3 regions of the Kitasatospora sp. MAP12-44 genome follow, and region 3 is predicted to be linked to each of the others. Evidence: riboswitches for the same ligand, from Rfam matches in the RefSeq annotation. Region 3 holds a riboswitch; each other region holds the start of a gene.

Region 1 (7,435 bases), 3.0 Mb from region 3:
GTAGGCGAAGAGCAGGTAGGAGCTGAGGGTGAGCGAGAAGGTGGCATCCGCGAACGGCAGCCGGGGCAGCGCGGCGGCCACATAGCAGCCCGGGTGGGCGACGGTGTCGGCGGCGAACAGCGCGCGGGCCCGGTCCCAGCTGCGCAGGTACTTGTCGTACGGGCGGTAGCGCGGGGCGAGGTAGCGGTTCGGGGAGGCGGGCATCGCGGTGGCCATCCGGCGCCGGGCGGCCTCGGCGCGGGCCAGCAGGGCGGGCAGCGGGAGTGCGTACACCGGGTCGGTGGCGACCACCCGGCAGCCCAGCTCGCGCGCCTCGGCGACCAGGCCCGCAGCGCCGCCCGGGCAGTCCAGCACCGGCCCGGGGGTGGCGCGCAGCGCGGCCCGGGTCAGCCCGAACAGCTGGCAGTACTCGTCCAGCGGGCGCGAGGTGATCAGCATGTCCGCATCGGAACACGCCTTCGGCGAGCCCGCATCCGGGGAGCGGGAGCAGCCGCTCAGCGGCCGAGCAGCCCCCGGGCGGCGCCGCGCGAGACGCCGGTCAGGCCGCGCACCAGCAGCGGCGTCAGGAAGACCAGCGCGATGCCGATCAGCGAGGTGGCCGCGATCTGCCAGAGCGAGGACAGCTCGTAGACGTGGTGCACCCCGTCGGCGCCGGTGTACTCGAAGAGCCGGTAGCCGCGCCAGCCCACGTACCGCGGGAAGACCCACGCGTAGCAGGGGTAGAGCGCGCACACCCAGCCGACCAGCCCGAACACCACCGTCAGGACGAAGCTCAGGATCGACCAGGGGAACATCACCACCAGGTAGAGCGCCGCCTTCCAGCCCGCCGGGTCGGCCAGCCGTGCGGTGACCGCCCCCCAGACCCCCGGCTGCCGCTGGACGACCGGGTCGGGCCCGGGCAGGTCGTCGCCGAGCAGCCGGCGCACCCGGCCCCGCTCCACGGCGCCGAACCCGCGGGCGCCGACCAGCAGCAGCGCCAGCACCGGCAGGCCGAGCACGGTGACCACGGTGCCCGCGCCGAAGGACAGCAGCGTGACGGTCCACACGAAGCCGGCTATCGCCAGCGGGAGCGAGCTCAGCGCGTAGCCGTACTGGCGGAGGGTCGCCCGGGAGAGCGGGGCGAGGTGGTCGGTGGTCATGGGATTCATCGTCCTGGACGGCGGCCGGGCGCCGGTATCCGGCCACCCGGCGAACCGGGGTGGGGTTATCCCCCGGCTCGCCGCGCGCGCCATTCGTCCTCAAGGAGCGAGTACTGCAGCGCGTCGTACCAGGTGTCGCGCAGGAAGAGGTCGTGCCGGATCCGCCCCTCCAGCTGGAAGCCGAGCTTGCGCAGCACCCGCGCGGAGGCCAGGTTCTCCGGGTCGAGGCGGGCGGCCAGCCGGTGCAGCCCCAGGGTGTCGAAGCCGAAGTCGCAGAGCAGCCGGGTGATCTCGGTGGCGTAGCCCAGGCCCCAGACGTCCTTGCGCAGCGCGTACCCGACGAAGGCGGCGAGCTGGCCCTCGGTGCCGAGCACGGCGTTGCCGATCGGCACGGCGTCCTCGCCCTCGGCGGTCAGCGTCACCGCCAGGCGGTAGACGGTGCGCGGATCCTTCTCCGCCTCGTCCACGTACAACGCGATCTGGTCGGCGCAGTCCTCCCGGTCGCGCGGCTCGAACGGCAGGAACCGGGCGGTCTCGGCATCGCCGAAGATCGCGTGCAACGCGTCGATGTCACGCGGCACATGGTGGAACTCGCGGATGGTGACCCGCGGTCCGGTGAGCTGTACGGGATTCATGGTGCGTACCGTAGCGCCGGGCCGAGCCGCGCAACCGGGTTACCGTACGAGGCATGAACGACGACGACCTGCAGCTCGCCCCGCACCCGCGCACCGCCGACCTGCTGAACTGGGCAGCGGAGCAGGGCCTGGAGCCGGTGGAGGAGGGCCCGCTGGAGGCGGTGCTGACCCTGCTGGAACTGGGCGACGGTCAGCTCCACGACGGTTTTCCCGAGCTCACCTCCGCCGTGCTCCAGCAGCTGCTGTACGAGCGGATCCACCTCTATGTGCAGCCCCGCCCCGACGAGTCGCCGCTCGCCTACGGCGCTGCGGTGCGGCTGCTGATCGATCATCAGCGGGCGGCCAAACGGCTGAACGCCAAGCGCTGGCAGCGCCTGCACGAGGAGGCCGAGTGGCAGGGCGAGCTGCTCACCGGACTGCTGCGCCAGCCGCACCTGGTGACCTGGCCGCGGCTGTACACCCTGCTGCTGCGCGCCGACGGCGTGGACACCGATGACCTGGAGGCCGTCCGGCACTGGCTGGACGGGTTCCGCGAGCTGGACCAGGAGCAGCGGATCGCGGCCTTCGCGGCGCTGGAGGAGCTGGACCAGCCGGAGGGCGTGGACGGCTGGGGGCCCGGGGTGCTGCTCTCGGTCGGGATGGCGACGGACGGCGCGCGGCTGCTGCTGGAGAACCGGCTGATGCAGCGCAGCTACCGCAACCTTGCCGGGCTGAACGCGCTGGGTCTGCCGATGCCGCAGGAACTCGCCGGGGACTTCCCCGCCTTCGAGGCCGCCGTGGAGGCGGAGGCCCTGCGGCTGTACGGCGAGTGGACCGTCCCCGGCCTGCCGGCCCTGCTGCTGGCCGAGTACCGGGACCTGGCCCCGGAACCCGGTTCGAGCGAGATCGACAGCTACCTGATCGAGCAGGGCTACACCGAGCAGGACTTCACGGAGCAGGGCTTCACGGAGTGACGCCGCGCTCCTGAAGCCAGGCCCGCGGGTCGACCGGGGCGCCGCCGCCGGGCCGGATCTCCAGGTGCAGGTGCGGGCCGCTCACACCGGCCGTGTTGCCGGTGGCCCCGACCTTGCCGAGCACCTCGCCCGGGGCCACCGGGCCGGCGGCGACGGCGATCGAGGAGAGGTGGCAGTACCAGACCTCGGTGCCGTCCGGCAGGCTCTGGATCACCCGGTAGCCGTACGAGCCCGACCAGCCGGCCGAGGTGACGGTGCCGGCGCCGAGCGCGGTCACCGGGGTGCCGGTGGCGGCGGCGAAGTCGAGGCCGGTCTGCAGGTGCGCCCAGTGCGAGCCGGCCTGGCCGGACTGCGCGCCGAGCGTGTACTTGCCGATGGGGAGGGTCAACTCGCCCTGGCCGACCGGCTGGACGGCGGTCACGGGCTGCACGGGCTGCACGGCGGCGACTGGCTGGACGGCTGCGGCCCGCTGCTCGGCGGCGGCGCGCTCCTCGGCGGCGGCCTGTTCGGCCGCCGCGCGGGCGGCGGCCTCGGCCTGCGCGGCACGCTTGGCGGCGGCCTCCTGCGCGGCCTCCAGACGGGCGCTCTCCTCGGCGGCGGTCCGGCGGCTGTCGGCCTGGTGCTGGATCCGGGCGGCGAGCGCGAGGCCCGGGTCGGCCGCGCTGTCGCCGGCCGTGGCGAAAGCGCTGTCCGCAGCATCGTCGGCGGAGACGGACGGCGCCGGGGCGGGCGGCGCGGCTGCGGCGGCCGCGGTGGCGGAGAGGCCGGTGGCGCCGAGCGCGGCCGCCATCGCGGTGACCCCGAGGACGGGCCCACCAGCCCTGGACTGCTTGGGGATCCGGTGCCGGGCCGCCTCGTCGGGAAGGCCGGCGGGGTCGAGCAGCTGGGTACGGCTCTGCTGGGAGTGCGACGACGCCACGGGGGCGCGCTCCTTTCCTTCCTTCTCGCCTACCGGGTTAGCTGACGGGTTCGGAGCAGGAAGGTCTCCTACGGTCCGGCCGGGGCCGGTCCGATTCACCCCAAGGAACGATTGGTTCCCCGGCTCCCGGACGTCGCCCGAGGGCTCGGTCCTGAGGATTTGGCGACGGCGCACGGTGCCGATCGGATACGGCGTTGCCGACCGCGCTGCGTTATCAAACGTTAATCCTAGGAGGCTCTGATTCCAAGCTGCTTGGCCGGAATTGTCACACGCATCCAAGACCAAACGGTTGGTTTGTCGCGCATATCCGATTCGCCGCTACGCTGCGTGACAAAAACGCGTACTTAGGTGCAGCACAACAGAGTTGGCGATCCTTCAGCTATGACCACCTCGATTCAGCCACGGACGACCCTCTTGACGGCTAAGGCTATTAGCCTTAGCTTTGTGGTTGTCGGCAGCGCCCCTCGGCGCCCAACCAACCAGCCGGCCGCAGCCCGCAGGAGGACCGCCATGAACAGCACCTTCGCACCGCAGACCCAGTACCTCGACCTCCCCGGCGGCCGGATCGCCTTCGACGACTCCCTCGGCGAAGGCGTCCCGGTCGTCCTCATCCCCGGGATGCTCGAACCGCGGACCGCCTACCGGCGCCTGCGCCCGCTGCTCACCGCCGCCGGCCACCGGGTGATCACCATGGACCTGCGCGGCTTCGGCGAGTCCTCGATCACCTGGGACGACTACTCCCCCACCGCGATCGCCGGCGACGCCCTGGCACTGCTCGACCACCTGGGCATCGAGCGCGCGGTACTGGCCGGCAACTCCTACACCGGCGCCAGCGTGGTCAAGTTGGCCGGCACCGCCCCCGAGCGGGTGGCCGGCATCGTCCTGCTGGACGCCTTCGTGGAGAACCTCCCGACGAACGGCGTGCAGCGCGCCATGCTGAAGGCCCTCGGCGCGCTGATGGTGCACGTCCCCGCCTTCTGGGGGCTCTACCTGAAGAAGATGGCCTACCCCACCGCCAAGCCCGCCGACTTCGACGCCTACGTCGCCGAGTCCGTCGCCGCGCTGCGCACCCCCGGCCGCAAGACCGCCACCCGTGGCCAGGTCGGCGGCGACTCCGCGCCGATCGGCTGGACCGAGCACGTCCGGTGCCCGGCCCTGGTCGTGATGGGCACCAAGGACCCCGACTTCCCGAAGCCGGAGCTGGTGGCGGACCGTCAGGCCGCCGCGCTGAAGGCCCGCAAGGTGATGATCGACGGCGCCGGGCACTACCCGATGGCGGACCACCCGCAGGCCACCGCCGACGCCCTGCTCCCGTTCCTCGCCGAGGTGGCCTGATGCCCAGGGCCGGACTCAGCCCCGACGCCGTCGTCGACCACGCCCTCGCGCTGATCGACGACGAGGGCCCCGACGCCCTCACCCTGGCCGGCGTGGCGGCGCGCGCGGGCGTGGCCACCCCGTCCCTGTACAAGCACGTGCCGGGCGGCCTGGGCTCGCTGCGCCGGCTGATCGCGATCCGGGTGACCGAGGATCTCGCCGACCGCCTGGACCGGGAGACCGCCGGCCTCGGCGGCGACGAGGCCGTCACCGCACTGCTGCGGGCGTACCACGGCTACGCCACCGAGCACCCGCGCCGCTACGCCGCCCTGCCGCAGGCGCCGGCCACCGCAGACGACGAGTTGGTGCGGGCGGGCTCCCGGCTGGTCGAGACGATCATCGGGGTGCTGCGCGACTACGGCATCGAGGACTCCGAGGCGATCCACGCCGCCCGGACCGTCCGCGCCCTCTCGCACGGCTTCGCCTCGCTGACCATCGCCGGCGCCTTCCAGCTGCGCGAGGACCTCGCGGTCACCCAGGACCGGCTGATCGCGGTGCTGACCAGCGGGCTGCGCGGCTGGCCGAACAGCTGAGCTTTCGTCACAGGACGCCCACGTTCGTCACAGGCGTGAAACACGGGTGACCGAAGCGGCGGGCGGCCACGTGTTGCTGGATGACGGTGGCCGCAAGGGCGGCCGCTTCGACCCCAGGGGGACACCACCATGCGCAACCGCCGACTTCTCACCAGCTTCGCTCTGCTCACCACCGCGCTGACCCTCTCGCTCACCGCCTGCGGCCCCGACAGCACGTCCGGCGGCGCCGGCACCAGCGCGGGCTCCGCCGCCGCGAGCGCCCCGGGCGCGCACCCGAGCGCGAACCCGAGCCTGAACGCCGACCCGATCGGCGTGACGTCCACGCAGCCCTCGGCCGGGCAGCCCTCGGCCGCCAAGCCGTCTGCCGCGAAGCCGACCGCCGCGACCCCGTCCGGCAAGCCCACCGCGAAGCCGTCGGCCGCCAAGCCCACCCCGAGCGCCGACTGCACGGCCAACGCGAAGAAGCCGGGCCACACGGTGATCAACGCGACGGTGGCCTGGGGCAACCCGGACCGGATCGGCGCGAACGCGACGAAGTTCATCTGCGGCCCGGACGTCCCGAACGACGGCTACTACGAGGCCGTCGCTCCGAACAGCGGCTACAACTTCGCCCCCGGTGCCAAGGCCACGCTGGTCGGGAACTACGTGTCGGACGGCACCAAGGCCGTCTCGGTCACCGACCTGCTGACGCACATCGACCACTGCACCCAGAACCCCAGCGGGCAGGACCCGTACAGCTGCTACGGCAACATGTACGACATCACCGTCAACGGCTCCGGCCTGATCACCAGCATCGCCGAGCTCTACCACCCCTGAGTGGAGCACCGTTGAAGCCGACCCGACCGTGACTCCCGGCCGGGTCGGCCGTTGAGCGGGTATGAAGAAACGAAGCATGCTCGCGTTCGCCTCGCTCGCCACCGGTGTGGTGCTGTCGCTGGCCTCCCCGCAGACCCACGCGGCCGCCCCTGACGGCGGCCCGGGCGACACCCACGCGGTCGACCACACCGGCACGGTGAACGGTCAGCACCCGGTCGTGGAGGAGCCGAGCGCCGACACCACCCAGCACTGAGGCTTGGACCGACCGCCGAGCATCACCCGCGGGGCGTACCAGTCCCGCATCCGCTTCTCCTTCTGCTTCTCCTTCTCCGCCGCCCCGTCGCACGGCCCGGGCCCTTCGGGGCCGTGGGCACTGCCGGTCACCCGTGTCACCTCCGGGTCCACCCGCAGCGTGCGACGGGCGTCGGCGTCTCCCGCCAGGTCTCCGGCCAGACTTCAGCCGGTCTCAGGGTTTTCTCACCGCGCTCACTGGCCATGCTCTAGCCAGGCGTTGGGTTCATCGGATAGGAATTCAGTCCATCTGGTATCGATTCGGGTGGGTACCGAGACCGATTCGTCTCCGGACTCCGGTCAGACTGACCGGAGTGGGTCCAGGCCCAGGTAGTAGCAGAGGACGAAGGCCCATGACGCAGCCGACCAGCACCAGCGCCCCGACCGCCGCCGGCGTGATCCCCGCGCAGCGCCGCATCGCTCGGTCGGCGACCGCCCCGACCGGCGGCGCGCCGCTCGGCTGGGCCGGCGAGGCCCGCCGCGCCTTCGCGATCGTCCGCGGCCTGCGCTCGATGCGCACCGTCCCCGCCCGGCCGCAGGCCTCGTACGGCGAGAGCGACGGCCAGTAGCACCTGCCAGTAGCAGCTGCCAGTACCCGCCAGTACCCGCTCGCTCGCGAGCTGAACGTCCGGCGAATACCCGCCGAACGCGGCGGGAGCAAATAGGATATTCACCGACATGTGCGTCAGCGGCGCCGCCCGCCTGTGGACCAGCAGAGGGGCCTCGGATGGATCTGACCTCGCCTTGGCCGCCCCCGTCACCCGGCCCCGGTGAC
Region 2 (7,435 bases), 2.7 Mb from region 3:
CGGGACGCGGCCGAGCTGGGCCGCGACGGCGGCGAGGTCGCGGTCGGCGACCGGCGGGGTGGGGTCAGAGGTCATGGGGGTGCAGTCTTCTCACGGAGCGGGGGCGGGAGCGGGGGCAGGGGCTGCGGCAGGGGCTGCTTCAGGGGGGCTGGTGTCGGCCGCGTCGACGGAGTCCCAGACCACGGAGTACCAGGGCTTGGCCGCCTTGGGCTGCGAGGATCCGGGCGCCGCGAGGGGCTTGCCACCGGGCGACAGGGCGGGGTCGGCGGAGACGAACGGCGTCTCGCCGGGGAGCGCGTAGTGCAGGCGCTCGCGGGCCTGTGCCTTCACGTACTCCGGATCCTGCCAGCGGGCCCGTTCCCTGGTCAGCGTGTCGACCTGCTGGCGGGCCTGCTCGGCCTTGACGCGCTGGTCGGCGATCTCGGAGCGCTGCGAGAGGAACTGACGGGTCGGGTAGGCGAGGATCGCCACCAGCGAGCAGAGCACCAGGACGAGGACGGTGGCCCGGCTGGTGAAGCGCGGCCGCACCGTCAGGCCCGGGAACTTCCAGCCTGCCATCTGTCTGGTACCCCTCCGGTCGGCCGTACTGGACGGGGCCGCGGTCCGGCGCGGTGCGCCGGTGCCCCGGCGTCCACCCTACGGGGTGGGCGGCGGGGCACCGGTCAGGCGGAGCGCAGGAGGGGTCAGCCCTCGTGGCGGAAGCGCGGGAAGGCCGCGCGGCCCGCGTACTCGGCGGCGTCGTCGAGGATCTCCTCGATGCGCAGCAGCTGGTTGTACTTGGCGGTGCGGTCGGTGCGGGCCGGCGCACCGGCCTTGATCTGGCCGCAGTTGGTGGCGACGGCGAGGTCGGCGATGGTGACGTCCTCGGTCTCGCCGGAGCGGTGCGACATCATGCAGCGGAAGCCGTTGCGCTGGGCCAGCTCGACGGCGTCCAGGGTCTCGGTCAGCGAACCGATCTGGTTCACCTTCACCAGCAGCGCGTTGGCGGTGCCGGTCTCGATGCCCTTGGCGAGGCGGACCGGGTTGGTGACGAACAGGTCGTCGCCGACCAGCTGGACCTTGTCGCCCAGCTCGTCCGTCATGGCCTTCCAGCCGTCCCAGTCCTGCTCGTCCAGCGGGTCCTCGATGGAGACCAGCGGGTACGAGGCGACCAGGTCGGCGTAGTACGCGATCAGCTCGGCCGAGGAGAGCGCCTTGCCCTCGAACTGGTAGGCGCCGTCCTTGTAGAACTCCGAGGCGGCGACGTCGAGCGCGAGCGCGACGTCCTTGCCCGGGGTGTAGCCGGCCTTCTTGATGGCCTCGACGATGAGGTCGAGCGCCTCGCGGTTGCTGTCCAGGTTCGGGGCGAAGCCGCCCTCGTCGCCCAGGCCGGTGGAGAGGCCGCGCTCCTTCAGCACGCCCTTGAGCGTGTGGTAGACCTCAGCGCCGCAGCGGACGGCCTCGGAGAAGGACTCCGCGCCGATCGGGGCGATCATGAACTCCTGGATGTCGACGTTGGAGTCCGCGTGCGACCCACCGTTGAGGATGTTCATCATCGGGACGGGCAGCACGTGCGCGTTCGGGCCGCCGAGGTAGCGGAACAGCGGCAGGTCGCTGGCCTCGGAGGCGGCGTGCGCGACGGCGAGCGAGACGCCGAGGATCGCGTTGGCGCCCAGCGAGGACTTGTCCGGGGTCGCGTCCAGGTCCAGCATCGCCTGGTCGATCAGGCGCTGCTCGGTCGCGTCGTAGCCGATCAGCTCCGGGCCGATCTGCTCGATGACGGCGAGGACGGCCTTCTCGACGCCCTTGCCGAAGTAGCGGCTCTTGTCACCGTCGCGCAGCTCCAGCGCCTCGAAGGCACCGGTGGAGGCTCCGGACGGAACGGCGGCACGGCCGGTGCTGCCGTCGTCGAGGCCGACCTCGACCTCGACCGTGGGGTTGCCACGAGAGTCGAGGATCTCGCGGGCTACGACGACATCAATGGACGGCACGAGGCATCTCCTATGCGGAAGCGGTCCTGCGGGAAACGGGTTCGTTACGACCTGAGCCTAGCCGCACCCCAGGTCCGGGCCACCCGGACCTGGGGTGCGTCTCAACACGTGGCGTCGTACTCACCGGTAGTTCACCGAGTGGTGCGTCAGCGTGCGGTGCGTCAGCGGAGGTGGAGCACCTCGCCCGGCAGGATCAGGTTCGGGTCCGCGCCGACGACCCCGTGGTTGCCCTGGTAGAGCGCCTGCCAGCCGCCGTCGACGTGCTGGGTCTGGGCGATCGTGGACAGCGTGTCGCCGGCCCGGACGGTGTACGGCTGACCGGAGTTGGCCGGGGCGGCGGGAGCGGTCGGCGACGCCGCAGCCGGGGCCGCGGTCCGGGTGCTCTGCTTCGACGTGGCCCCGGGCTTGGCGGCGGACTTCACGGCGTCGGAGCCGGCGGAGGTGTCGACCGCGGCGGGCGCGCCCCCGGAGGTCAGCCCGGCCTTGACCGAGCAGACCGGCCAGGCGCCGGGCCCCTGCGCGGCCAACACCCGCTCGGCGACCGAGATCTGCTGCGCCCGGGTGGCCTGGTTCGCCTGCCCGGCGTACTGGGTGCCGCCGTAGGCCGCCCAGGTCGAGGGGGTGAACTGCAGGCCTCCGTAGAAGCCGTTGCCGGTGTTGATGGACCAGTTGCCGGTGCTCTCGCAGTCGGCCACCTTGTCCCAGGTGGTCACCGGGGCGGCGTGCGCCCCGGTGGCGGTGAGCAGTGGGAGCGCCAGACCGGCACCGGCCACGCCGGCCACGGCGATGACCTTCTCGGTCTGGGTACGACGACGGTGACGGCCAGTTCCTGCAAACAGCATGAAGGTGTCCCTCTCCGCACGCCTGCGAGGTGAGCTGTCGGGTTCGGACCGGGAGGTGGCCCGGCCGCGCTGGGCGCGGCTTCACCCCGAGCCGTAGGGGAAACGGCAGAAAATCCTGGGTCCCCCGCCCCTGCCCAGGGGGTTGTGTCGGTGTCCCGAAGCGCGGCGGGCAGGATTTGGCGTTCCGCGCACGGGGTTCGCAACCGCGAACTCCAGGGAGAGTAGGCAGATAGCAACAACAATCACAAGCTCATATCGCGTACATCACACGAGAATTACGGATCGTCATGGATCGCCTACCAACGGAGGCGATATGTCGGAGTTGATGGACATTCATCCCGACCGTGGAGCAGCGTTTCGACACGCCGTCAGAGCTTTCCTGACGACTCCTCCGGAGTGAAGGTGACCGGGAGTTCCCGCAGGCCACGCATGATCAGGCCGCCGCGCCAGCGCAATTCCCCGGCGTCGGCGGAGAGCTGAAGGTCCGGCAATCGGGTGAGCAGCGTGGCGAGTGCCGCCTGCCCCTCCAACCGGGCCAGTGGGGCGCCGATGCAGTAGTGGATCCCGTGACCGAAACCGAGATGCGGATTGTCCGCGCGGGCCAGGTCCAGGGTGTTCTCGGCGGCGAACCTGGCCGGATCCCGGTCGGCCGCGGCCAGCACCACGAGCACCGGATCGCCGACCGGGATGTCCACCCCGCCGATCCGCAGCGGAGCCACCGCGAACCGCCAGGTGGCCAGCTCCACCGGACCGTCGTAGCGCAGCAGTTCCTCGACGGCGGTAGCCAGCAGCCCGCTCTCGCCGCGACTCAGCGACTCCTGCAGCAGGGCGCGCTGCTCGGGGTGGCGCAGCAGCGCGTACATGCCGTTGCCGATCAGGTTGACCGTGGTCTCAAAACCGGCGAAAAGGAGGATGAACGCCATCGCGGCGGCCTCGTTCTCGGTGAGGTGCTCGCCGTGGTCGCTGGCCCGGATCAGACCGGAGATCAGGTCGTCGCCCAGGTCCGCCCGCTTGCGGTGGATCAGCTCCGCCAGGTACGTGCGCATCCGCTTCACCGCGCGCGCCACGCCGCCGCGCGGGCCGCCGCCGTGGCGGATCATCATGCCCGCCCAGTCCCGGAAGTCGTCCTGGTCCTCGGGCGGCACGCCGAGCAGGTCGCAGATCGCGTAGATCGGCAGCGGGAAGGCGAACTCGTGGATCAGGTCGGCCGAACCGCGCTCGGCGAAGTCGGAGATCAGCCGGTCGGTCAGCTGCTGCACCCGCGGCTGGAACTCGGCCACCCGGCCCGGCGTGAAGGCCTTGGAGACCAGTCGGCGCAGCCGGGTGTGGTCCGGCGGGTCGATGTTCAGCAGATGCGTCATCAGGTCGGCGCTGCGCTCGCCGGGGATTCCCACCCGGCCGGTGCGGTGGGCCTGAGCGCTGTGGTGCGACGGGTTCTTGGAGAGCCGGCTGTCGGCCAGCGCCTGGCGCGCGTCGGCGTACCGGGTCACCAACCAGGCCTCCACTCCGCTCGGGAGCGTGGTGCGGTGCACCGGGGCGTGCTCCCGCAACCAGGCGTACGCGGGGTAGGGGTCGGTGGCGAACTCCCAGGTGAAGAGGTCGGGCCTGGGAGGCTGCTGAGGCATCGGGGAGGGCTGGTCCGGCATGTCCTGACCGTATCCGGTCCGTACCAGGCGTGAGTCTGGTCACCTGACGGGTAATCCCTGTTGCGGAGGGTCGCGACCGCCTACGATCCTCCGATACGCGGACGCCGTGCGGTGGCGTGCGCAGGGAGGAGCAGGCCATGCGAGTAGCCGGGGCAGTGGTGGTCATCGCGGTACTGGCCGGCGGCGACGGGACGGGTCCGGCGCGCCGGTTCACCGCCGCGGGCGCCGCCGGATTGCTGGTCGCCGACCCGCGCCCGGGGGTGGCCGAGGACCTCGCGACCGCCCTGGACCGTCCCGGCTGCCCGGTGATCGGCGTGAGCAGCGACATCCACCAGCCCAGCGACATCGCCGCGCTGGTGGACACCGCCGAGAAGCACCTCGGGGCGATCGACCTGTTCTGCGTGGCCGGCCCGGACGGCGAGCGGATCGTCGCGCTCGCCGAGCTGCCCGGCAAGCTGCACCGGCTGGCCGAACTGCTCGACCCGCTCAGCCAGGCGATCGGCGAGGTCGTCCCGCAGCAGCGCGGCGCGACGCACGCCGAGCAGCGCAGAGCCTCCTAGCCACCTGGGCCCTAGGGCCTGTCCGGCCCTAGCCGGCGTGACCCTCTGCCGCGCGGACGGCGTCGCGGTAGCCGCGGGCCGCCGCGCGCAGCGCCGCGTCCGGGTCCACCCCCGCGTCGTGCGCGCGCTGCACCACGGCCAGCAGCAGCCGGCCCGCGGAGGCCTCGTCCAGCTCGGCCGGCAGCGCGTACGGGGCGTCCGGTACGCCCTCGAAGCCCGCCCGCCGCACCCGCGAGACCAGCTTGGCCGCGTACGCCAGCGCCGGCAGCCCGGCCGGCACGCCGTCCAGGACGGAGTCCCGGTCGCCCTTCTCGGCGGCCTTCAGCGCCTCCCAGTTGGCCTCGACCTCTGCTGTCGTATCCGCCTCGCTGTCGCCGAAGACGTGCGGGTGGCGGTACATCAGCTTCTCCACGATGTCCCCCGCCACTTCGTCGATGGAGAACGGGTCCTCGGGGTGCTCCTCGGCGATCCGGGAGTGGAAGAAGACCTGCAGCAGCACGTCGCCGAGCTCCTCGCGCAGCGTCGGCCGGTCGCCCTCCTCGATCGCCTCGACCAGCTCGAAGGCCTCCTCGACCAGGTACTTCACCAGCGAGGCGTGGGTCTGCTCAGCGTCCCAGGGGCAGCCGCCGGGCGAGCGCAGCCGGTCCATCACCGACACCAGGTCGAGCAGCCGGGCACCGGGCAGGTCGTAGGAGCCGGGCAGCAGCTCGATCTCGGGGACGGCACCGGCCTGCTCCACCGCCAGCCGGGCCAGCGCGTCGGTCAGGCCCGGGTCGCCGTCCGGGCTGCCCAGCCAGAGCACTGGCGCACGCTCGACCAGCAGCCGGGCCAGCGCCGGGGCGGTGCCGCGCTCGACCAGCTGCACGACCACCCCCGCCTGCGCCAGTGCGGGCAGCTGCGGGTGCCCGGGGTCGCCGGCGAGCACCAGCGGCGCGCCGTGCAGCGCCTCCCAGGCCGGCCAGCTCAGCAGGCCGGGGGCGACGCGGTGGGTGGTGGTGAGCAGGGTCAGCTTCGAGATCTCCACAGCACCGAACCTACCGCCCCGCCGGGGTGCTCTCAGGCCGCGGTCGGGGGCTGCGGCAGCCAGGCGGCGCTCGGGGCGTCCAGCGACACCTGCTGGTCGTCCCAACTGCCGTAACGCGGGTTGACGGTCACCTTCAGGTCGGCGGCGGACTGGGCCAGCAGCTGCTGCACCGCCGCGTTGCCGGCGGCGGTGCCGACCTGCTGGCCGGAGAGCGCAGCCAGCTTCTGATAGCCGACCGACTCCCGGAAGAACGCGTCGATCTGGTCCGTCGGCACCGCCTGCTTCACCAGCAGCAGCTGGTCAAGCGTGGCCTCCCCGCCCACGTTCTGGGCCAGTTGCTGCCGGGCCTGGAGGACCTCGGTGTCGGAGACCGTCAGGTTGTGCGTCGCCAACGCGTGGGCCACCACCGGGATCCGCACCAGCTGGCCGACGGTGGCCTGCACCAGGTCGGCGGGCTCCTGGTAGCCGGCGGGCTCGGCGGCCGCCTCGTCGCGCACCTCGGCGACCCTGGCCTGCACGGTCGCGATGCTGATCCGCTCCGAGCCGACCACGGCCGCGGCACCCGGGTGCGCGACCCCGCCGCAGGCGCTCAGGGCCGCGGCGGCCAGCAGGGCGCCGACGGCGGGGACGGTACGACGCAGGACGGAGCTGGTGCGGATCACGCGGGGCCTCCCGGGCACGGAAACGGGGCTGCTGTGACGACTGGTCGCTCTGGGTGTCTCCTGACGGACCTGAGAATAGGGAGGCCGACGGCCGTTGCCCAGACCTTGAGCAGTACGGGTCACCCGGACGGACCACAGCGGCGGCGGATCAGCGCCCGGCGCGGTATGGACTCCCGGTCGCCGGGCGGTGGGGCGGCCAGCTGCCGGTGCGCGGGTCCAGCGGCTGCGGGCCGGTCCCGCGGTGGTGCTGCAACTGGTCCAGGTGCTGGCGCAGCCGGACCACGTCGGGGTGGTGCGGGCCGAGCCGGGGCTCGCGGTCGAAGAGCAGCGCCAGCAGCCACTGCCAGGCCCCCTCGGTGTCCCCGGCGCCGGCCAGCAGCACCCCGATCCGCTCGCGCAGGTCGAAGCAGCGGACCGGATCGGTGTCCTGGCCGGACTCCAGCCGGGCGGTGTGGGCGGCCAGCAGCGCCCGGTACTCGGCCAGCGCCTCCGGGGCGCGGCCCAGTTGCTCCAGGCAACCGGCCGCCTTGCGGCGGTGGTCCAGTGCCTGCGGGTCGCCCTCGGCGGCGGCCGCCGCGGCGAGCAGCTGGTACTCGGGCAGCGCCGAGCGGTACTGGCGCTCCTGGAGCAGGGTGCGGGCGTAGATGGTGCGCAGGGTGCGGACCAGCGGCGCCTGGTCGCCGTACTCGACCCGGGCACGCGGCAGCAGCCGGGCGGCGAGGTCGAGCACC
Region 3 (7,435 bases):
TCAGGATGCCGCCGTACTGGGCGTCGATCACCTGCAGCGCGGCCCGGTCGGCGGCGGGGAGCAGCGGGCCAGCCTGGGCGGCGAGGGCCGGATCGAGGCCGAGCGGCGTGATCCGGGCCTGGGCGGCGGCCGTGCCCTGCCCGCCGTCGGGCCAGGCGCCGAGCGCCTCGACGAGTTGGACGGCGCGCAGCTTCACGTCCGGTTGGATCTCGCCGGGGCCGGGCAGCCATGGCGAGGTCGCGGGCAGCGCCGCAGCGCTTGGCGAGTTGGGAACTGGGCTGGGGCTCGCACTGGGGCTGGAGTTCGGCGGGCTCGTACGCGTCGCCGCCGGCGGCGAGGAGGTGCCCCCGCCGCACCCCGTGAGGAGCAGTGCGCCCAGTGCCCCGCCGAGCACGCCCCGCCGGCCCGGCCCTGTGGGCTGTTCGTCCGCCATGGCTTCAACTATGCGCACCGGCCTCCCGCGCTCCCCGGTCACCACGCCGCTGACCCCGGATCAGCCCGGTGGCCCGCGCGCGCCGCCCGGTAGGCTGGCGCCATGTCGAACGTACGAGCGGAATCCGAGCAGGTCACGGCGTTCTGGCGGGAACTCGGCCTGCCCGGCCTGATCGACGTCCACACGCACTTCATGCCGGAGAACGTGCTGGCCAAGGTCTGGGCGTACTTCGACGCCGCCGGCCCGCTCACCGGTCGCGAGTGGGGCATCAGCTACCGCGACGGCGAGGCCGAACGGCTGGCCACCCTGCGGGAGTTCGGCGTCCGGGCGTTCACCGCGATGCTCTACCCGCACAAGCCCGGGATGGCCGCCTGGCTGAACGACTGGGCGGCCGCCTTCGCCGCCCGTACGCCGGACTGCCTGCACACCGCGACCTTCTTCCCCGAGCCCGGGGTCGACCGCTATGTGGCGCAGGCCCTGGACGCGGGTGCCCGGGTCTTCAAGGCCCACCTCCAGGTGGGCGCCTACGACCCCAACGACCCGCTGCTCGACGGCGTTTGGGGATTGCTCGCGGAGCGCGGCGTTCCGGTGGTCACGCACTGCGGCTCCGGTCCGATGACGGGCAAGCACACCGGTCCGGAGCCGATGGCAGCCGTCCTCGCCCGGCACCCGCGGTTGAAGCTGATCGTCGCCCACCTGGGGCTGCCGGAGTACGCGGAGTTCCTTGACCTGGCCGCCGCGTACCCCTTCGTGCAGCTCGACACCACGATGGCCTTCACCGACTTCACCGAGCAGTCGGCGCCGTTCCCGCGCGAGCTGCGCCCACGCCTGGTCGACCTCCAGGAGCGGATCCTGCTGGGCACCGACTTCCCCAACATCCCCTACCCGTACGTCCATGCCCTGGAGGCGCTGGCCCGCCTGGACCTCGGCGACGACTGGCTGCGGGCGGTCTGCCACCACAACGCGGCCGCGCTGTTCCGGCTCTAGCCTCGCGAGCGCTCAGTGCTCTGGGCGCAGCAGCGCAGCGCCGAGCGGGCCCGTACGCTGACCTGATGACCGCTGCCTCTGCTGAGGCGCCCGTCCTGGACGAGGCCACCCTTGCCTTCTGGACCGAGCGCCACCTCTGCACCCTGACCACCCTGCGCCCCGACGGCACGCCGCACGTCGTCCCGGTCGGTGCCACCTATGACGCGGCGAGCGGGATCGCCCGGGTGATCACCTCGGCCGGCAGTCGCAAGGCGCGCAACGTCGAGGCGGCGGGTGCGGCCGGCGCTCCGGTGGCGCTCTGCCAGGTGGACGGCGGCCGCTGGTCGACCCTGGAGGGGCTGGCCGTGATCCGCCGCGCACCCGAGCAGGTCGCCGACGCCGAGGCCAGGTACGCCCGCCGCTACCGGACCCCGCGGCCGAACCCCGAGCGCGTGGTGATCGAGATCAGGGTGACCCGCAAGCTGGGCCGAGCCACCAGTCCGGCTGCCACCAGTCCGGCTCCCCGGACGGCTGGTTGACTGAGAGTCAACTCCAACTTATAGAGTCGGGCCCACTATCCAGTGGGCCCGGCAAAGGAGTTATGGCATGCGCTACCGCATCCTCGGCGGCACCGGTATAGAAGTGAGTGCCCACTGCCTGGGCACCATGATGTTCGGCGCGGTCGGCAACCCCGACCACGAGGACTGCGTCAGGATCATCCACACTGCCCTTGACCAGGGGATCAACTTCATCGACACGGCGGACATGTACTCCGCCGGCGAGTCCGAGGAGATCGTCGCCAAGGCGCTGCGGGGGCGGCGCGACGAGGTCGTGCTGGCGACCAAGGTGCACTTCCAGATGGGCGAGGGCCGCAACCGCAGCGGCAACTCGCGGCGCTGGATCACCAGGGCGGTGGAGGACAGCCTCAAGCGCCTGCAGACCGACTGGATCGACCTCTACCAGGTGCACCGCCCCGACCACACGACCGACATCGAGGAGACCCTCGGTGTGCTGGGCGACCTCGTCCGGGCGGGCAAGATCCGGGCCTTCGGCAGCTCCACCTTCCCGGTGGAGGACATCGTCGAGGCGCAGCACGTCGCCGAGCGGCGCGGCCTGCAGCGGTTCAGGACCGAGCAGTCGCCGTACTCGATCCTGGCCCGCGGGATCGAGAGCGCCGTACTGCCGGTCTGCCAGCGCTACGGGATGGGCATGCTGACCTGGAGCCCGCTGGCCTCGGGTTTCCTGACCGGCAAGTACCGCAAGGGCCGGCCCATCGACCTCACCACGGGCCGCCCGGCACTGGTGCCCTTCCGCTTCGACCCCGCGCTCCCGGTGAACGCGGCCAAGCTGGAGATCGCCGAGCAGCTCATCGCGCTCGCGGCGGAGATCGGCTGCTCCCTGCCCGAGCTCGCGGTGGCCTTCGTCGCGGCGCACCCCGGCGTGACCTCGGTGATCACCGGGCCGCGCACCATGGAGCAGTTGGAGGACCTGCTGAAGGGCGCCTCGCTCACCCTCGACGACGCCACCCTCGACCGGATCGACGAGATCGTGCCGCCCGGCATCGACTGCTACCAGGCGGACGGCGTCTGGCGCCCGGCGGTACTCACCGACAGCACCCGCCGTCGCCGCCCGCTGACCGAGCGCGCCGCCGGGTAGGGGCTGCTGTCTGTCAGGGCCAGTACGGGCGGGCGGCCGTCTCGCGCAGGGCGTGCAGGACGGCTGGCTCGACGCGCAGGATCCGGGCGCGCACCAGCACCGGGTGGTTGCGCACGGCCTCGCCCGCCCGTACGTAGGCCTCCCAGCGGCGGTCGAACTCGGCCTGCTCGCCCGCCGCCCAGGTGCAGCGCTCGACGGCCTGCTCCGGGTGCGGGAACGCCGCCTGGCGGCGATCGCGCACGGCGAGCGCGTGGTCGCCCAGCGCCCGGTCGGCGGTGAGCACGGCGCGCTGCAGCGCGATCAGGTCGTCTGGGAGCGCCAGGGCGAGAGTGGTGGACACAGAGGCACCGTACGACCCGCCACTGACACCCGCTGTTCAGTCGTGCAGGCCGGTACGATTGCATGATGTCCATCCCCAAGGCTGAGCTGCACCTGCATATCGAAGGCACGCTTGAGCCCGAGCTCGCATTCGAGCTCGCCGCCCGCAACGCCGTCGAGCTGCCCTTCGCCACCGTGGAGGAGTTGCGAGCCGCCTACCGCTTCGAGGATCTGCAGTCCTTCCTCACCCTGTACTACCGGCTGATGGACGTACTGCGCACCGAGCGGGACTTCACGGACCTGGCCGACGCCTACCTGGCGCGGGCGAGCGAACAGGGCGTGCGGCACGCCGAGATCTTCTTCGACCCGCAGGCGCACACCGCGCGCGGGGTGCCGATCGGCTCGGTCATCGAGGGCCTCAGCGCCTCGCTGGCCCGCGCCGAGGAGCGGTTCGGCATCACCACCCGGCTGATCCTCTGCTTCCTGCGCGACGAGCCGGCGATGTCCGCGCTGGCCACCCTCGAAGCGGCCGGGCCCTACCTGGACCGGATCACCGCCGTCGGCCTGGACTCCGCCGAAGTCGGCCACCCGCCCGCCAAGTTCACCGCCGTCTTCGAGCGCGCCCGCGAACTGGGCCTGCGCGCGGTGGCGCATGCCGGCGAGGAGGGGCCCGCCTCCTACGTCTGGGAGGCGCTGGACCTGCTGCGGGTCGAGCGGATCGACCATGGCATCCGCTCGCTGGAGGATCCGGCCCTGGTCGCCCGCCTGGTCGCCGAGCGCATCCCGCTCACGGTCTGCCCGTTCTCCAATGTCCGGCTGCGCTGCGTCGACACGCTGGCCGAGCACCCGCTGCGCCGGATGCTGGACGCGGGCCTGGTGGCCACCGTCAACTCCGACGACCCGGCGTACTTCGGCGGCCACGTGCACGACAACCTGGTCGGCGTCGCCCGGGCACTCGATCTGACGGACCGTCACTTGCGCACGCTGGCCCGCAACTCCTTCGAGGCCGCCTTCCTCGACGAGCCCACCCGCGCCCGCTACCTGGCCGAGGTCGACGCCTACTTCGCGTAGTTCCACGTCCGAAATCCGCCAGTCCGCCACGGCCGCAGGGGGCAGAGTGGACGGTGTACAGAAGCGTGAAGGAGAGGGACCACCGATGACCGTCCACACCACGATCGACAGTCCGCTGGGCGAGCTGCTCCTGGTCGGCGAGGAGCCGCCGACCGCCGGCGGTCCGCTCGCGCTGACCTCGCTCTCGATGACCGGCCAGAAGGGCGCCGTCCAGCTCCGGGACGGCTGGCGCCGCGACCCGGCGGCGTTCGAGGCGGTCGCCGACCAGCTGCGCGCGTACTTCGCCGGTGAGCTGAAGGACTTCGATGTGCGGCTCAGCACGCACGGCTCCGACTTCCAGGAACGGGTCTGGCACGCGATCGACACCATCGCGTACGGCACCACGACCAGCTACGGCCAGCTCGCCGAGCAGATCGGCGCCCCCCGTGCGGCGGTTCGCGCGGTCGGCTCCGCGATCGGTGCCAACCCGCTGCTGATCCTGCGCCCATGTCACAGGGTGATCGGCGCCAACGGCTCGCTGACCGGCTACGCGGGCGGCCTGGAGCGCAAGGAGTATCTGCTCTCCCTTGAGGGCGCCCGCCCGGCCACGCTGCTCGGCTGACTTCTCGCGTCCTCGGCGCCCTGGCAGAGTGGCAGTTGACGACCCGTCAGAGGGCATGCCGCAGGGCCCGGTTCGCGAGAGGCGAACCGGGCCCTGCACGGTGGATCGGCGTTGATCAGCGGGTCGCCATCACACGACCCGGATCAGCGGCAGTGGCCCGCAGGCCGCTGTCCAGCGCCGATCAGTAGGCGCTGTGGGTCTGCCAGAAGGCCCAGGCCTGGTTCGGGCTGCCGTAGGTGGCATCCATGTAGGAGAGCGCCCACTTGAGCTGGGTGGCGGGGTTGGTCTGCCAGTCGGAACCGGCCGAGGCCATCTTGTTGCCGGGCAGGGCCTGCGGCAGGCCGTAGGCGCCGGAGGACGGGTTGGTCGCGGTGACGTTCCAGCCGCTCTCGTGGGTGATGATCTGGTCGAACGAGGCCAGCTGGTCGGCCGGAACGATCGAGGCGGCCAGCGCCTGCAGCCCGGCGGGGGTGTTGGACACGGGCGCGGCGGCGACGGCCGGGGCAGCGGTCCGGGCCGGCGCCGGGGCGGCGGGGGCAGCCGGGGCCGAGGTGCCGGCGGCCGGGGCAGCGGCGGCGCCGTCACCCAGCGACAGGTGCTGACCGGGGAAGATCGCGTCCGGGCCGTGCGTCAGCACGGACTTGTTGATGCTGTACAGCTCCTGCCAGCCGCCCTGCACGCTGTGCGTGTCGGCGATCAGGGAGAGCGAGTCGCCGCTGACCACGGTGTAGCCGGCCGGCTGGGCCTGCGGCGCGCTGTGCGCGGCGGCCGGAGCAGCCGGGGCGACGGGCGCGGCGGCCGGGGCGGCGGCGATGGAGATCGCGGCCGGCTTGCCCGCGTAGTGCGGGTAGTAGTGGTGGTGCAGCGGCTGCGCGCTGGCGCCACCGGCGGCGGCGATGGTCAGGCCCGCACCGACGCCGGCCACCACGGTGGCGGCGATGGCGCGCTGGATGGTGATGCGGCTGGGCAGGCTGAAGGTGCGGTTCACAGACTTCATGAAGTGGGGTTCCTCTCCTACGCCTACGAGGTGAGCTGTCGGGTTCGGGCTGGAGTTGCCCGGCCGCGCTGAGCGCGGCTTCACCCCAAGCCCCGCCCGGACCAGATCCGGGTGGGGCGACTTACCTGTGGGTCCCCCGCTCCTGCCGTGGTGCGGTTCGATGCACGTGCCCACTCGGACCGGTGGCAGGATTCGGCGTTCCGGAGAGCGGGGTTCGTATGGAGACGAACGAGATGCACCGTACGCAGGTCATCGGCGCAATCACAAGCCGATGTGAGGTGTCTCATGTTTCGGCTGCAAGCCCCCCGCAGGCCCCGCAGCGCCCCGCAGCCGCCCCGAAGGCCTCAGTCGCCGAGCACCAGCCGCTCCAGTGCCGCCCGCGCCCTGGCGTCCGACTGCGCGCGGGCGGTCACGGCCGCCGCCAGCTCGCGGGTCCACTCGTCGAGCGGGACCGGCTTGCGTGAGAGCACCACGCCGCGGACCACCGTGCAGATCTCGCAGGCCGGTCGGCCCTGAGCCAGGCTCAGCACCAACCGCCGTTCGCTCATGTCGACTTCGAGCTTCTCGATCCGTCCGGGCCGCCCGGCCAGCCGGTCGCTCATGCTGCGCCGGCGCTCGACCGCGACCGCGTCCGCCGGCAGCGCCTCCGCCAGCGAGCCGGTCAGCACCTGCGCGTACACCTCCAGGTCGCCGGCGTCGCGCCTGAGGGCGGCCGCGATCAGGTCGATCGAGTCGGCGGGGTCCTCCGGGGCCGGCTCGATCTGGCCATGGTCGGTCATGTCGCTCCTAGCTGCGGTCGGTTGGCGACCGGTCGGTGGGTCGGTGGTACGGAAAGCTGTCCTACTGGTCCAGGCTGAGCACCATGGTCGGCCGCTCGATCTCGTGCTCCTCGCGCAGCGGGCGCACCGCCGTACCGATCGCGAAGAACTCGGTGGTGTGGCCGCCCCAGCGGTGGTTGTGGGCGTTCAGCTGGACGCCCACGATGCCCTCCGCGTCCAGCTCCTCGGCCTCGTGCTGCATCCGGGCCATCGCCAACTCCCGTGCGTCGTACAGCGCCTGGGTGTACTGCTCGATCTCGACGTTCTTGCCGATGTTGCTGAAGACCGAGCCCATCTTCTGGTGCGCGATGTGGTAGACGCAGGTCCCCATGGTCATGCCCAGCGGGGCGTAGCCGGCCCGGATCAGTGTCCAGAAGTCCTGCCCGGACAGGTCGGAGGTGAACGGCTGGCCCTTGTTGTTGCGCCAGCTGGTGCCACCGGGAGCCGGGTGGTCCGCCTTGACGGCGGTGCCGATCGCGATGAACTCGGCGATGTCCGAGCCGAACTCCCGTGCCTCGACGGTGAGTCGCACGCCCACGATGCCGTCGGCGCCCAGCTGGGCGGCCTCCGCCTCC

What was found. Region 3 has a riboswitch for cyclic di-AMP ahead of P3T34_RS35280 (LysM peptidoglycan-binding domain-containing protein). Riboswitches for the same ligand answer to the same signal wherever they lie in the genome.
Region 1: it holds a riboswitch for cyclic di-AMP, as region 3 does, so the genes downstream of both, P3T34_RS22065 (M23 family metallopeptidase) here and P3T34_RS35280 (LysM peptidoglycan-binding domain-containing protein) in region 3, are expected to answer to the same signal.
Region 2: it holds a riboswitch for cyclic di-AMP, as region 3 does, so the genes downstream of both, P3T34_RS23695 (transglycosylase family protein) here and P3T34_RS35280 (LysM peptidoglycan-binding domain-containing protein) in region 3, are expected to answer to the same signal.

What each region holds. Positions count from the first base shown of each region.
Region 1 covers NZ_JARZAE010000004.1:4,711,587-4,719,021, reverse strand. Annotated here, with positions in the region: gene P3T34_RS22085 (class I SAM-dependent methyltransferase) at 1-438, opposite strand, end outside; gene P3T34_RS22080 (sensor domain-containing protein) at 495-1,139, opposite strand; gene P3T34_RS22075 (GNAT family protein) at 1,205-1,774, opposite strand; gene P3T34_RS22070 (hypothetical protein) at 1,828-2,727, shown strand; gene P3T34_RS22065 (M23 family metallopeptidase) at 2,717-3,646, opposite strand; cyclic di-AMP (ydaO/yuaA leader) riboswitch at 3,658-3,821, opposite strand; gene P3T34_RS22060 (alpha/beta hydrolase) at 4,157-4,981, shown strand; gene P3T34_RS22055 (TetR-like C-terminal domain-containing protein) at 4,981-5,553, shown strand; gene P3T34_RS22050 (hypothetical protein) at 5,683-6,369, shown strand; gene P3T34_RS22045 (hypothetical protein) at 6,431-6,622, shown strand; gene P3T34_RS22040 (hypothetical protein) at 7,014-7,229, shown strand; gene P3T34_RS22035 (SpoIIE family protein phosphatase) at 7,388-7,435, shown strand, end outside.
Region 2 covers NZ_JARZAE010000004.1:5,066,136-5,073,570, reverse strand. Annotated here, with positions in the region: gene P3T34_RS23710 (DUF501 domain-containing protein) at 1-75, opposite strand, end outside; gene P3T34_RS23705 (septum formation initiator family protein) at 91-558, opposite strand; gene eno (phosphopyruvate hydratase) at 684-1,970, opposite strand; gene P3T34_RS23695 (transglycosylase family protein) at 2,132-2,812, opposite strand; cyclic di-AMP (ydaO/yuaA leader) riboswitch at 2,818-2,972, opposite strand; gene P3T34_RS23690 (cytochrome P450) at 3,181-4,458, opposite strand; gene P3T34_RS23685 (hypothetical protein) at 4,596-5,018, shown strand; gene P3T34_RS23680 (MazG family protein) at 5,047-6,042, opposite strand; gene P3T34_RS23675 (hypothetical protein) at 6,075-6,704, opposite strand; gene P3T34_RS23670 (serine/threonine-protein kinase) at 6,853-7,435, opposite strand, start outside.
Region 3 covers NZ_JARZAE010000004.1:7,734,619-7,742,053, forward strand. Annotated here, with positions in the region: gene P3T34_RS35245 (hypothetical protein) at 1-433, opposite strand, end outside; gene P3T34_RS35250 (amidohydrolase family protein) at 536-1,420, shown strand; gene P3T34_RS35255 (TIGR03618 family F420-dependent PPOX class oxidoreductase) at 1,486-1,938, shown strand; gene P3T34_RS35260 (aldo/keto reductase) at 2,006-3,055, shown strand; gene P3T34_RS35265 (hypothetical protein) at 3,069-3,395, opposite strand; gene P3T34_RS35270 (adenosine deaminase) at 3,461-4,444, shown strand; gene P3T34_RS35275 (methylated-DNA--[protein]-cysteine S-methyltransferase) at 4,530-5,045, shown strand; gene P3T34_RS35280 (LysM peptidoglycan-binding domain-containing protein) at 5,227-6,042, opposite strand; cyclic di-AMP (ydaO/yuaA leader) riboswitch at 6,050-6,249, opposite strand; gene P3T34_RS35285 (hypothetical protein) at 6,387-6,821, opposite strand; gene P3T34_RS35290 (heavy metal-binding domain-containing protein) at 6,883-7,435, opposite strand, start outside.